2 regions of the Pseudoalteromonas sp. S3260 genome follow, and region 2 is predicted to be linked to the other one. Evidence: predicted binding sites of a transcription regulator. Region 2 holds the regulator's gene; the other holds the start of a gene.
The links. Region 2 encodes MetJ, which represses methionine synthesis genes. Its sites were predicted from a motif close to TAGACGTCTAGACGTCTA; they were not measured.

Region 1: the regulator MetJ is predicted to act here: its motif matches at 3,687-3,704, upstream of CWC14_RS06600 (homoserine O-succinyltransferase).

What each region holds. Positions count from the first base shown of each region.
Region 1 covers NZ_PNCV01000035.1:75,728-83,494, reverse strand. Annotated here, with positions in the region: gene CWC14_RS06620 (AraC family transcriptional regulator ligand-binding domain-containing protein) at 1-416, shown strand, start outside; gene CWC14_RS06615 (histone deacetylase family protein) at 417-1,325, opposite strand; gene CWC14_RS06610 (PilZ domain-containing protein) at 1,383-1,745, opposite strand; gene ettA (energy-dependent translational throttle protein EttA) at 1,883-3,556, opposite strand; gene CWC14_RS06600 (homoserine O-succinyltransferase) at 3,781-4,728, shown strand; gene CWC14_RS06595 (homocysteine S-methyltransferase family protein) at 4,718-5,788, shown strand; gene metH (methionine synthase) at 5,799-7,767, shown strand, end outside.
Region 2 covers NZ_PNCV01000053.1:4,743-12,509, reverse strand. Annotated here, with positions in the region: gene CWC14_RS10045 (penicillin-binding protein 1A) at 1-883, shown strand, start outside; gene metL (bifunctional aspartate kinase/homoserine dehydrogenase II) at 932-3,277, opposite strand; gene metB (cystathionine gamma-synthase) at 3,327-4,574, opposite strand; gene metJ (met regulon transcriptional regulator MetJ) at 4,773-5,093, shown strand; gene CWC14_RS10025 (malic enzyme-like NAD(P)-binding protein) at 5,163-6,404, opposite strand; gene rpmE (50S ribosomal protein L31) at 6,928-7,143, opposite strand; gene priA (primosomal protein N') at 7,374-7,767, shown strand, end outside.

The DNA of each region.
Region 1 (7,767 bases), on a different contig from region 2:
AACCCTATACCCGTTGGCACTTTAATAAACAACTACTTAAGTGCACAAACCCAGAGGCTAGTCAGCTTAGGTGGCAGCAGTGCATAGCGCAAAGTGAGTTACATAAGAATGTATCACAGTCTTTTGTTGAGGCTGTGTGCCAGCGCATTTACCGTGATAAAAACAACAGCCTTGCTAACAGTGCTGAGCATTTTGCCATGAGCTCTGCTACGTTTAAACGTAAGTTAAAACAACACGGTGTCAGTTACTCTCAATTACAAGATGAGCAAAATAAACTTAAAGCGCTTTATTTACTGGGGGTGTGCCAGCAAGGTAATGAACGAGTGGCTAATCGGCTTGCATTTTATGATATTCCTAATTTTCGCCGTGCATTTAAACGTTGGACAGGTATTACGCCGAGTCAGTTAAAAGTATAATTAAAAACTGGCTGCTTGCTCAATAACAATGCCATGGCGCTTTGCTAGTCGCTGATGATCTCTGTCATAGCCTCCACCAATCACAGTGGCCACCGGGGTGTTATTTGCAAGACAACGCTTAAGCACTAAGTGGTCGCGCTTTTCTATTCCTTGCCAACTAATATCCAGTTTGCCTAAGCCATCCTCTTGCCAAATATCAACCCCAGCATCATACAAAACCAGATCTGGGTTAAGCTCGTTTAATAAAAATTGCAGCGTATCGTCAACAATACCTAAGTATTCAGCGTCTTGCATATTATTGGCTAAACCAATATCTAAATCGCTAGGGGACTTTCTAAACGGGAAGTTTTTCTCACAGTGTATTGAACAGGTAAACGCATAAGGTTGATGAGCCAGCATGGCTGCCGTGCCATCACCTTGGTGAACATCTAAATCAAAAATGAGTACGTTAGTCACTTCACGGTTTTGAATTAACGTTTGTGCGGTAAAAGCCAAATCGTTCACCATACAAAAACCCGAGCCAAAATCACTGTGGGCATGGTGAGTGCCACCCGCTAAATGGCACGCAAGACCACTTTTAAGCGCTAAACGCGCAGTTTGCAGTGTCCCTAATGGGGCGGTAAATGTGCGGTTCATTAGTGCTTGCGACCAGGGTAAGCCAATACGGCGCATGGCTTTTTCATCTAGGCGATTATGCCATAAATCGTGAATGTAGTTTTCACAATGTACTATTTCTAGCTCTTCTACACTACCATGTGGTGGTTCTGTGATATTACTGCCAGCAAGCCCAAGGGTTTTAACATGCTGGTATAGCTGCGCAAATTTACTCATTACAAAGCGATGCTTGGGATCAAAACTAAACGAGTAATTAGGATGATAAACTAAAGGTAGATTGGGATTTAGACTCATATCTGCGTCGTTTAATTATTTTTGGTTATGGTAATCAACTTCACGCAGTGCGTCTATTTATGTTTGGTAAATAAGCGTTTCAAGCTCACGGTGTAATAATGTTTCATCAGCAAGGTTTAGTTCAACCAAGCGCTTTAAATGCGTGATACTGTCTATATCAATACTATGGCATTTAAGGCCAACATGATTTTCTTCTATGTGACGAATAACCACCGGCATTTTTATTTCAATATCGCTTTGTGGCAAAGTAAAGCGCAGTACTGCCTCGTCATTTTTGTTCCCAGTAAATGCATCGCTTTTAGTAATAAGCGCACCATGTAAAGAAATATCTAATAGGGTACATGCATACTGGGAGCTAGCCGTTTCCAATTGCGCTGCTGTAGAGAACATAATACGAGAAAATTGCCGACGGTTTTGCATAATAATCTTATAAAGTTGTTATTTATAATAAGCATAGCTGGTAATGCTCAACACGCCAATTTGCTCAAAGATAAAAATAGCTCGCATAAAAAAGCCCCGCATAAAATGCAGGGCTTTTAACTTATTCACTGTGGCTGTTAGCCAATTTTTTTGTACTTAATACGCTTAGGCTGTGCAGCTTCTGCGCCAAGGGTCTTTTTGAGCCACTCTTCGTACTCAGTGTAGTTACCATCAAAGAAGTTAATTTGGCCTTCGTCACGGTAATCTAAAATGTGTGTAGCAATACGGTCAAGGAACCAACGGTCATGCGAGATACACATGACACAACCAGGGAATTCTAAAATAGCATTCTCAAGAGCACGTAATGTTTCAACGTCCAAGTCATTGGTTGGCTCATCCAGTAGCACTACGTTGCCGCCTGCTTTTAACAGCTTAGCTAGGTGTAAACGGTTGCGCTCACCACCAGATAAGTCTTTAACAAACTTTTGTTGATCGTTACCTTTAAAATTAAAACGGCTAACGTAAGCACGGCTTGGGAACTCAAAGTTACCAATTTTTAGTACATCTTGGCCATCAGAGATTTCTTGGAATACCGTTTTGCTTTCGTCCATGTTGCCACGGAACTGATCAACAGTTGCCAGTTCTACTGTTTCACCAATGCTGATATTACCGCTATCTGGCTGCTCTTCACCGCTTAGCATTTTGAATAGCGTTGATTTACCTGCGCCATTGGCACCAATAATACCCACAATAGCGCCTTTAGGCATGCTAAAGCTTAAATCATCAATTAAAACACGGTCGCCAAAGCTTTTACGTAAGTTGTTTACTTCTAATACTTGGTCACCTAAACGTGGGCCAGGTGGAATAAACAATTCGTTGGTTTCGTTACGTTTTTGGTAATCAGACTGCTGTAGTTCGCTAAACTGCGCCATACGTGCTTTTGACTTAGCTTGACGACCTTTAGGGTTTGAACGCACCCATTCAAGTTCTTGTGCAATTGATTTTTGACGTGCTTTTTCAGATTTTTGCTCTTGCTGTAAGCGGGCATCTTTTTGCTCAAGCCAAGACGAGTAGTTACCTTCCCACGGAATACCTTCACCACGGTCAAGCTCTAAAATCCAGCCAGCAACATTATCAAGGAAGTAACGGTCATGCGTTACTGCCACAACGGTGCCTTCGTAGTCATGTAAGAAGCGCTCTAACCAGGCAACCGACTCAGCATCTAAGTGGTTAGTTGGCTCATCGAGAATAAGCATATCTGGTTTTTCAAGTAACAAACGACAAATAGCAACACGACGGCGTTCACCACCTGAAAGGTGCTCAATTTTAGCGTCCCACTCAGGTAAACGAAGTGCATCGGCAGCACGCTCTAAAACGTTATCAATATTGTGGCCATCATGCGCTTGAATAATTGCTTCTAATTCGCCTTGCTCTTTTGCCAGTGCGTCAAAGTCAGCACCTTCCATTGCGTATTCGTTATACACTTCGTCAAGGCGGTTAAGGGCATGTTTTACTTCACCTACAGCTTCTTCAACAATTTCACGAACTGTTTTGCTTTCGTCCAAAACAGGCTCTTGCGGCAAGTAACCAATTTTAGTGCCTGGTTGAGGGCGAGCTTCACCTTCAAAATCTTCATCAACACCTGCCATAATGCGTAGTAATGATGATTTACCAGAACCATTTAGACCTAGCACACCAATTTTTGCACCAGGGAAAAAATGCAACGAAATATCTTTTAAGATAGTGCGTTTTGGTGGCACAACCTTAGATACTCGACTCATCGAGAATATAAACTTATCAGGTAAAACCATAGAAGAAGCCTTCAATAATAATAAAAATTTCAATGCTGTATTGTAGTGGCTCACAGGTGAAACAGTCAACGAATGGGGCTGTTTTAAAGTACATATTCAATTTGTACAAACCGAGTGAATAAATTTCATTTAGACATCTATACATCTAGAGGTTGATATTTTTCACATTCTGTTCATAATGAGAGCGTATTAATTCTCGGTTTTTATGAGCAGGAGCTTTAAGAATGCCAATTACAGTAGAAGACGAATTGCCAGCTATTGCACGTTTACGTCATGAAAACGTGTTTGTAATGCCAAAAACACGTGCAAAAACGCAAGAAATACGCCCTATGCGTTTGGCTATTCTTAATCTTATGCCTAATAAAGTAGAAACCGAAGTACAGTTTATTCGCTTGTTGGCTAATTCTCCGCTGCAAGTAAATGTAGAGCTACTGCGCCTTGACACGCATCGTAGCAGTAGCAACTCAGAGCAACACTTAGATACCTTTTATCGTTACTTTTCAGAAGTGAAAAACAATAATTACGATGCACTATTAATTACCGGTGCGCCTTTGGCACATTTAGAGTATGAAGAAGTGGCGTATTGGGAAGAATTCAAAGTGATTATTGATTGGGCCGAGCAGCATGTAACCTCTACCTTGTTTTCGTGCTGGGCTGCCCACGCGGCTTTATATCACCGTTATAATTTAAAGCGCGATTTAAAAGACAACAAACTCTGCGGGGTGTTTACCCATCAATGCTACTTTGCCCATGGTGCACTTACCCGCGGCTTTGACGATACCTTTTTAGTGCCGCACTCACGTTATGGCCACATAGATATAGATAAAATAAACGCTTGTGAAGAGCTGGTGGTATTAGCGGGCTCTGAACGAGTAGGGGCGTATTTACTTAAAAATAAATCGGGCAGCCAAGTGTTTATTACCGGCCACCCAGAATACGATGCCGACAGTTTAAAAGCCGAATATGAGCGCGATTTACAAAAAAGCCCCGATGCGCCAAAGCCCGAAAACTATTTTCCTGATGACGATGCCAGCAAGCAACCGTCTAAAACATGGCAAAGCCACGCGTTTTTACTGTTTTCAAACTGGTTAAATTATTACGTTTACCAAACCACACCCTATGATATTAACTTAGTTAGCCAAGACGTAAGGACTAACAACTATGCCGAATAATCCTCAAAACAATAAGCATCAAGAGCTGAGCGCTGCGCTCAAACAGCGCATTTTAATTTTAGATGGTGCAATGGGAACCATGATCCAAGCGCATAAGCTTGAAGAGCAAGATTACCGGGGGGAACGTTTTAAAGATTGGCACGTGCTTATTAAAGGTAATAACGATTTATTAAGCCTAACCAAGCCTGAAATTATTACTGACATACACCGCAGTTTTTTAGCCGCCGGTGCCGATATTATCGAAACTAACACCTTTAACTCGACCACTATTTCGATGGAAGATTACGACATGGCGAGTATAAGCCGTGAAGTTAATTTAGAGTCAGCTAAGTTAGCCCGTGCTGTATGTGATGAATTTAGCGCTAAAACCCCAGAAAAACCGCGCTATGTAGCAGGTGTTTTAGGGCCAACATCTAAAACCTGTTCGTTATCTCCGGATGTAAACGACCCGGGCTATCGTAATATCACCTTTGATAAGTTAGTGACTGCGTATGTGGAGTCGACCCTTGCGCTTATGGAGGGCGGTGTAGATATTATTTTAATCGAAACCATATTCGACACGCTTAATGCAAAAGCCGCCTCATTCGCGGTAGAAGAGGCGTTTGAACAAGCAGGGCGTAAATTACCAGTAATGATATCAGGCACTATTACCGACGCCTCAGGCCGCACGCTTTCAGGGCAAACCACCGAAGCATTTTATAACTCTATTCGCCATATTAAGCCGCTTTCAATTGGCTTAAATTGCGCCCTAGGGCCAGATTTATTACGCCAATACGTTGAAGAGCTATCACGCGTATGCGAAACCTTTGTCTCTGTTCATCCTAACGCGGGCTTACCCAATGAGTTTGGAGAATACGATTTAGAAGCAGGCGACATGGCAAAAGAGATCATAGATTGGGGTAAATCGGGCTTTATTAATATTGTTGGCGGTTGCTGCGGCACTACGCCTGCGCACATTCTTGCCTTTGCCAAAGGGCTTGAAGGCGCAGCACCACGAAAATTACCAGAGCTTGAAGTGCGCATGCGTTTATCAGGCCTAGAAGCCTGTAACTTAAATTAAGGAGCCGCCAATGACCCAACAAATTGCAGTATTTACCAATGTCGGCGAGCGTACTAACGTAACTGGCTCGGCCATGTTTAAACGTTTGATCATGGAAGAAGACTACGAGACCGCCCTGAATGTGGCCCGCGAACAAGTAGAAAATGGCGCACAGGTTATTGATATCAACATGGACGAAGCCATGCTGGACTCAAAAGCGGCCATGGTTAAGTTTTTAAACTTAATTGCCTCAGAGCCTGATATTTCTAAAGTACCTATAATGGTCGACTCCTCAAAGTGGGAAGTTATAGAAGCAGGCTTAAAGTGTATTCAAGGCAAGGCCATTGTTAACTCCATTTCACTTAAAGAGGGTGAAGAGCCGTTTATTCGCCAAGCTAAAATTATAAAACGCTTTGGCGCCGCCGCTGTTGTGATGGCGTTTGATACCGAAGGTCAAGCCGATACCGCCGATCGTAAGTTTGAAATTTGTGAGCGCAGCTACCGTATTTTGGTCGACGAAATTGGCTTCCCGCCAGAAGACATTATATTCGACCCCAACATATTTGCCGTTGCCACCGGTATAGAAGAGCACGACAACTACGCCGTAGAATTTATTGAAGGCACCCGCCGTATTAAGCAAAATTTACCGCACTGTAAAGTGTCGGGTGGGGTGTCAAACGTATCGTTCTCGTTTAGAGGTAATAACCCAGTACGTGAAGCGATTCACTCGGTGTTTTTATACCATGCTATAAAAGCGGGTATGGATATGGGCATAGTAAACGCAGGGCAGCTTGCGGTTTACGACGACATCCCCGATGAACTTCGCAAAGCCGTAGAAGATGTAATTCTTAATACCGACCCCGGTGCTGGCGAGCGCCTTGTTGAACTTGCGCCTAAATATTCAGGCATGGCACAAGCTGAGCGGGTAGAAGATTTAGAATGGCGCACTTGGTCGGTTGAAAAACGCCTAGAGCATGCTCTAGTAAAAGGCATAACCACCTTTATAGATGAAGATACAGAAGAGTGCCGCGCTGGCGCCGATAAACCTATTCATGTCATTGAAGGGCCACTTATGGATGGCATGAACGTGGTTGGGGATTTATTTGGTGCCGGTAAAATGTTTTTACCCCAAGTGGTTAAATCGGCTCGGGTAATGAAACGCGCGGTCGCCTACCTTGACCCATTCATTGAAGCCGAAAAAGAAGAGGGCGCGACCAACGGTAAAATTGTTATGGCTACCGTAAAAGGTGACGTGCACGATATAGGTAAAAACATTGTAGGCGTAGTACTGCAATGCAATAACTACGAAGTAATCGACCTTGGGGTAATGGTCCCAGCAGATAAAATACTGCAAACAGCAATTGACGAAAAAGCCGATATTATAGGCCTTTCGGGCTTAATTACCCCATCGCTTGATGAAATGGTACATGTTGCCAAAGAAATGAAGCGTCGTGGCTTTGAGCTGCCGCTAATGATTGGCGGGGCAACCACCTCAAAAGCGCATACCGCAGTAAAAATAGAGCCGCAGTACGACAAAGGCGTGGTGTATGTAAATAATGCCAGCCGCGCCGTGGGTGTGGTGTCTAATTTACTTTCTAAAGATCACAAAGCAGAATTTTTAGCTAAAACCACCGCCGAATACGACAAAGTACGCGAACAACAAGCACGCAAAAAGCCGCGCTCAAAACCAGTTACCATACAGCGCGCCCGCGATAATGCTGCAAAGCTCGATTGGGATAACTACACGCCACCCGTGCCTAAAAAGCTGGGCGTGACCGAGTTTAAAAATGTATCAATCGCGACTTTACGCAAATACATAGACTGGACGCCGTACTTTATGACCTGGTCAATCGCCGGTAAATATCCGCGCATATTGACCGACGAAGTAGTGGGCGAACAAGCACAAAGCTTGTTTAAAGATGCCAACGACATGCTCGATGAACTTGAAAAGTCAGGCAGTTTACAGCCATTAGGTGTTATTGGTTTATTCCCTGCAAACC
Region 2 (7,767 bases):
TTCCGTACGTTTATTAAGGGGCGTTGGACTGCAAAGAACAGCCGATCATTTATTAAAATTTGGTTTTGACGATAAAGATATAAATCGTAGTGAGTCACTGGCATTAGGCAGTGCATCCATTACGCCGCTTGAATTAGCTCGTGGGATGAGTGCTTTTGCTAATGGCGGTCACCTAATTGAGCCGTACTTTATTTCACAAATCCAAGATGCAATGGGTAATACGTTATTTAAAACCAATCCCACCATTATTTGTGATGATGAAACGACAACACCTAGCTCGCTAATGCTAGGTGAGCAAGTAGCACCAAATTGTGCGCCGCAGATCATCTCTAAACAAAATGCATTTTTAATTGCCAGCGCAATGAATAGTGCTATTTGGGGTGGCGGTAGCTGGTCACATAAAACCGGTTGGAGTGGAACAGGCTGGCGTGCACAAGCGCTAAAACGTCGCGATCTTTCTGGTAAAACAGGCACGACTAATGATTCTGTAGATACTTGGTTTAGTGGCTTTAACCGCGATGTGATGACATCAGTTTGGGTTGGCTTTGATAACCCAGGTAATACACTGGGACGCTCAACCTACAATAACAACTTAGGAAGTGGTCAAATATCAGGTGCTGAGTCAGGCGCAAAAACAGCTCAGCCTGCATGGGTTGATTTTATGCGCGCCGCACTGGATGGTAAACCTGCTGCGCCCATCGAACCACCTGAAGGCTTAGTTTCTATTCGTATTGATTTAGAAACAGGATTATTAAGTCCTAAAAACGATTACACCAGCCGTTTTGAATACTTTGAAAAAGGCACCGCTCCTACCAAGTATGTGTTATCACAACCAAATGATATATTTGAAGAAAACACTAAAACTGAAGAAGAGCTATTTTAAATATAGTGAACAGTGAAAAGGCCGCAAATTAGCGGCCTTTTTGATGGTCTAACTAATATTTTGTACCAACCAGTATAAGTCAGAGTGAACGCCAGCAGCAGTCACTTCTTTACCCGCACCGGGGCCTTGTATCACTAATGCGTTTTGGTTATACCACTGAGTATTAATCACAAAAATATTATCGCCAGGGGTCAAATTCGCAACCGCTTCGCTTTTTGGTACATAGGTAATCCCTACCTTAGCGTTTAGCGTGTTGTTTTCAAACTCTAATAACCCGGTGTAGCACAGTACAGCATTTTGTTGCTGAGCCGCTTGCGCATGCTGCTCAATAAATGCATCTAAACGAGCCTTATTATCAATAAAGTCATTCCAGCTGCCTGCACTTAACTCATCGGGCATCAAAGCAGATAAAGAAATGTCATCAAGTTCCAATTCAATACCTAATTCACGCGCTAAAATAAGCAACTTACGTTGCATATCTCGTCCAGATAAGTCTTCTCGAGGATCAGGCTCTGTGAACCCCAAAGCTTGCGCTTCTAGAACTAAATCTGAAAATGCTTTACTGCCATCATACATACTGCATAACCATGACAGCGTGCCTGAAAACACGCCTTCTATTCGCGTTATTTTATCGCCACTATTTTGTAAATCAGCCAAGGCAAAATTAATCGGTAGTCCGGCCCCTACACTTGCATTATAACGCCAATGTAAGCCACGTTGAGCAAGGCTTTCACGTAGTGTTTGATACCACGAAAGCGATGCGGTTCCCGCGTATTTATTAGCACTAATTAGATGGCAGTTTAATTCAACTAACTTACTATAAAGCTGACTAAAATGTTCACTGGCGGTAATGTCGATCACTATTTTATGTTCATACTCAAGAGTATCTATGTATGACAATAAATCGGCTTGTTTATAGGAGCTTGCATGGTTTTCCCATTGAAGTTGCCAGCTTTCACAGTCTAATCCATTAGCATTCACCAGCATCTGCTCTGAGCGTAAAAGCGCTACTAACTTGACGTTAAAATCGGTTGATAAGCGTGCTAGTTGAGCAGGTAATTGGCGCATAAACTCAGCACCTACATTACCAAGTCCTGCAATAATTAAAGCTATTTCTTGTGCTTTATTAATGAGCTTGTCATGTAACAGGCTCAGCACATCACTTTCAAGTACTTGATCGGTCAATAGTAACGTATATCCCTCACCGTAATGGGTAAACCGAGGCTGGATAGATTGTGTTTGTAATAAGGCTTCACTTTGCTTACCAAGCGGCGCTACCTCTTGATCAGGTGCAATAATCGCCACCCCATTTAAGTTTGACTCACTAATATTGGCGCGGCCAGCAAAATAATTAGCCACCTGATGTGTCGCTGACGCAGGGACTAGTAAGTAGATTTCGCCTTCGTGTTCAAAGTGATGCAAACTATGCTGAATAAGTTGGCTAACATGTGCTACTTCGCCTTCACTCAGATCATCAACAATGAGTAAATCCACATTATTTACTGTGGTTAAAAAGCGTTTTTGTTTACTCATTCCTAGTTTAACTATTTCGGTATGACTGCCTTGAGGATCGTAACTACTGCGAACAACTAATTCTATATCGGTATCTTTTAATGGCGATAATGTTTTAGCGTGTAATACTGGATTACCTAGCCTCGCTAATAAATTCGCTTGATCACGGCACACTCGCGCATACTTAACCGCATTAGCAACCTTACGCGGATCAGTACTAAAAACACCTTGAGTGTCAGTCCAAATAGAGACTTTTTTAGCATTGCAATACCGCGCTAATAAAGTGGCACTGTAATCACTGCCATTTCGCCCTAAGGTCACTGTTTCACCATGTAAATCAGCCGCAATAAACCCCGTAACTACATTAATTTTACTCGTCTCTATGGCTTTTAAGCACTGCTGCTGATTATTAGCATGCTGCAGCTGCCCGGCATCTAACGTAAATAACTGCCTAGCGTCATGGGCACAAGCGCTAACGTTAAGCTGTTCTAAGTAAGCGCTTAGTAACCTTGCAGACCACAATTCACCATGTGCTAATAACGCAGCTTCAGCTAATGTTCCTTGCTTAGCCTGCTTGGTAATAATACTGAGCTCAGTTTCAAGTAAATCAAGCGCATGGTGCTTAGCGTTAGCTATTAATAATTGCTCAATCAGAGCTATTTGATGGTTACTCAATAGCAATACAATATCAGCAATAGCTTGAGTGTCTTGCTGTTGATAGCTTTGCCACAGTTTAACTAAGGTATCGGTGGTTTTACCGGCAGCCGATACCACCACACAATCCCCAGCTTGAGCATGAGTTAAAATAATATTTGCGACACTTTTAAAGCGATCCGCTGAGCTTAAACTCGAACCACCAAATTTATGAACCTGATTTACCATATTAATACCGACTCGCATTTATGTTTTGTATTTTGAAGATTGGTATGCACTACCATAACGCCGGATGCGCCGCGTTTAACTTTGCTGAACCAAATGATTCACTAGCACCACTTTTTGCCGATAGGCCGAGATTGGCTTGCCCTGGGCGCACCAAATTAAATACCCTGTCTAAGTCAGCGAGTAAATCATTTACATCTTCAATACCCACCGAGATACGAATAAGCGTGTCGCCTACTCCGGCTTCTGCACGCGCGGTTGCGTCCATACCGGCGTGGGTCATAGTCGCAGGGTGACAAATCAAACTTTCTACTCCACCTAATGATTCCGCTAAGCTAAATTCATTTAAACGCGTTAAAAACGCTGCAGCATCGTTTATATCGCCTTTTATATCAAAGCTAACCATAGCACCAAAGCCAAGCTGCTGCGCCTTAGCTAGCGCATGTTGAGGGTGTGATTCAAGACCTGGGTAGTAAACTTGGGCAACAAACTGGGAGCGTTCTAAATACTGTGCAATGGCGAGTGCATTTTCTTGGTGTTGCCTTAAACGCACGTTTAAAGTACGTAAGCCTCTGAGAGTTAAATAGCTATCAAATGGCGCGCCGGTGATGCCAATGTTATTTGCCCACCACGCTAACTCTTCACCTAACTCAGCAGTCGCTGCGATAACCGCGCCACCAACAACGTCTGAATGGCCATTGATATATTTTGTGGTTGAGTGCACCACAATATCAGCGCCAAACTTAATCGGGTTTTGTAATGCTGGCGATAAAAATGTGTTGTCGGCGGCAACCAGTGCACCACACTGTTTAGCTGTATCAGTTACCGCTTTAATATCTGTTAAGCGTAAAATAGGATTGCTAGGTGTTTCAATCCAAATCAGCTTAGGTTTAATAGCAAGGATGCGTGTCAGACTGTCGCTTTTGGTAAAATCGACCACTTCTAGTTTTAATAAGCCGCGCTTTTCTAGCGAAGTAAATAAGCGATAGCTGCCCCCATAACAGTCATGAGGGATCACTAACGTATCGTCACTATTAAGTAATTGTGTTGTTAGGTGAACGGCTGCCATGCCTGTTGCGGTAATAATGCCTTTAGCGCCACCTTCAAGCTCCGTGAGCGCCTCAGCCAAAATGTCACGATTGGGGTTACCACTGCGGCCATAATCATATTGGCGCTTTGTATCAAAGTCAGCAAATGAGTAAGTTGTTGATAAATAAAGCGGTGGAACAACCGCACCATGCTGTTTGTCGGCTTCTATTCCACTACGAACAGCAATTGTTGCCTTATTTTTTTCACTCATTTTCGCTACCTTTACTAATTTGGATGTTTAGACGTCTAAAAGGTAGCGCATGCAATTTAAGATGTCAAAACATTTAAATGTCTAGATAGCTAAATAACTAGTATTTGACTATCTTTTTTAAACCGATAGAATTTCACGCATATTTACACGCTTTGATGCTGTGTGAGCAATTTATAATCTGAGGCAACGATACATCTTATGGCTAAATGGAATGGTGAATATATTCACCCATACGCAGAACACGGGAAAAAATCCGAACAAGTAAAGAAGATCACCGTTTCGATCCCGCTAAATGTATTAAAAGTATTAACTGATGAACGTACTCGTCGTCAAATAAACAACTTACGTCATGCAACAAATAGCGAGCTTTTATGCGAAGCGTTTTTGCATGCGTTTACCGGGCAACCGCTGCCTAATGATGATGATTTGCGTAAAGATAACGCAGAAAAAGTACCTGAAGAAGTGAAGAAAATAATGCAAGAAATGGGACTAGAAGTGCCTATTTTAAATGAAGACTAGAAGGGTCTTTATACAAAAAAACCTCAGCAAATGCTGAGGTTTTTTTTTGCGCTAATTTACACTTAACAATTACGCCATGTAGTTTTCTGGCATATCAATTTGTGCAACGCCAGAGTCTACCGCCGCCTGCGCAACCGCTTTAGCTATACGTGGTAACAAACGTGGATCCATTGGTTTTGGTATAATATATTTAGCACCAAACTCTAATTTGTCGATGCCTGCGGCAGTAAGCACTTCAGCCGGTACGGGCTCTTTAGCAATACTGCGGATTGCTTCTACAGCAGCAATTTTCATCTCGTCGTTTATTTCACTGGCACGTACATCTAACGCACCACGGAAAATAAACGGAAAACACAATACGTTATTAACTTGATTCGGATAATCAGAGCGACCTGTAGCCATAATTAAATCGTTACGTGCAGCTTGTGCTAATTGCGGATCGATTTCAGGATCGGGGTTTGAACAAGCAAATACCACGGGTCTATCAGCCATTAATTTTAAATCTTCAGAGGTTAATAAATTAGGGCCCGATACACCCACAAACACATCGGCATCTTCAATTACATCTTGTAAAGTACGTTTATCGGTATTGTTTGCAAATAATTGCTTATATTCATTCAAGTCATCACGACGCGTATGAATAACTCCTTTGCGATCTAACATATAAATATGTTCACGCAACGCGCCACATTTAATTAAAAGCTCCATACAGGCAACAGCTGCAGCGCCGGCACCTAAACATACAATAATTGCATCTTCAATTGCTTTGCCCTGTACTTCCAGCGCGTTTAGCATACCCGCAGCCGTTACAATAGCCGTACCATGCTGATCATCATGAAAAACAGGAATGCTACAACGCTCTATAAGCGCTTTTTCTATTTCAAAACACTCGGGCGCTTTAATATCTTCTAAATTAATTCCACCAAAGGTGTCGGCAATATTAGCCACTGTGTTAATAAAGTCTTCGGTAGTACGGTGCTTAACTTCAATATCTATAGAGTCTAACCCTGCAAAACGCTTAAATAGTAGCGCTTTACCTTCCATAACGGGTTTTGAAGCCAGTGGACCTAAATTACCCAAGCCTAAAATTGCGGTGCCGTTAGTAATAACCGCAACCATATTTCCTTTACCAGTATATTTGTAGGCATTTGCTGGATCAGCGGCAATTTCACGAACAGGTTCTGCGACACCGGGGCTGTATGCGAGCGCGAGGTCTTTAACCGTCTCAGCGGGCTTGGTCAGCTCAATACTGATTTTACCTGGAACGGGATGGGCATGGTAATGTAGTGCTTGTTCACGAAAATCTGACATAACGCGATTATATCCTGCAATTTAAGTTAAAGTGAGAGGTAGTTTTAATCTACGATACCTTTATTATTTTTAAATTCCAAGCAATATCAGGTCTATCCTGTTATATGCTAGAACTGTTAATTTTAAGTGATTTATCAGCAACTTCCCTAGATTATCCTGACATTTTTAAAATATAAATTCGTCATAAAAATGAAAAACACAGGTACTTTTTGCCCTTGTTCTATTTTTATAAAGCGTATTTTTTAGTCTTAAATTAAAATAGTGAAATACCGAATTTTATTTAACTTTAAACACAAATAACCTCACGTTACCTGCATTTGAGTACCATCTTTAAAGTTTAACAAATAAAAATATAGAGAATATTGGCTGTTTTGTCTGCAAATGTTTATGCATACTCAGAATAAGAACAGGAAATAGTTATGCAAAAAAAATAAATACAAAATTGCTAAGAAAGCAGGTAGGAAAGAAAATTTTGGCCACAAAAAAGCACCCTAAGGTGCTTTTTTTACATAGAAACAAAAAATTATTTTTTGCTGCTAAGTGCACCGAAGCGCTTGTTGAAGCGATCAACACGGCCGCCAGTGTCTAAAATCTTTTGCTTACCAGTGTAAAACGGGTGACACGCAGAACATACGTCTAAGTGAATGTCTTTACACAGAGTAGAACGAGTTTCGAATTTGTTTCCGCATGAACAAGTTGCAGAAATTACTTCGTACTTAGGGTGAATACCTTCTTTCATAGGAACCTCTAGTTAAGGCCGCATCGCTCTCCAAACCCGAAGTCTGGCACCATACGTCGTTAAAACAAATTTATTGTTCGCGAATTTTATCCAACAACACACACACACACAAGCTTTAATTACCCTTTTTGCTAAAAAGTCGGCAAACACCTATTCATTACTGATTTGTCGGTAGGCTTTTAATGCTATTTTTAGTACATTAAACCATTACGTTAATTGGTTGAGTTGTTATGCGTTTTGCTGAAGTTGCAATAAAAGTCCCCTTGCCTCGCACCTTTGATTATAAAGTGGATGAGCAATTAGTACCGCTGACTCAATTACAGCCTGGTATGCGCGTGTTAGTCCCTTTTGGCAATCAACGTAAAGTAGCGGTTATTCTTAGCTTAAAAGCGGAAACAGCAGTCCCCGAAGGCAAAATAAAATCTATTATTGAAGTTATTGACGACTCACCGGTGTTATCTGCGCAGCATTTAGAGCTACTGAAATTTACAGCGCGTTATTATTGCTATCCACTCGGTGAAACTATTCATATTGCATTGCCCAGTGCACTGCGCCAAGGTGAGTGCCCTGATAAAACCAGTATAAACATGGTGACATTAAGCGAAAAGGGGGCACTTTTACCGT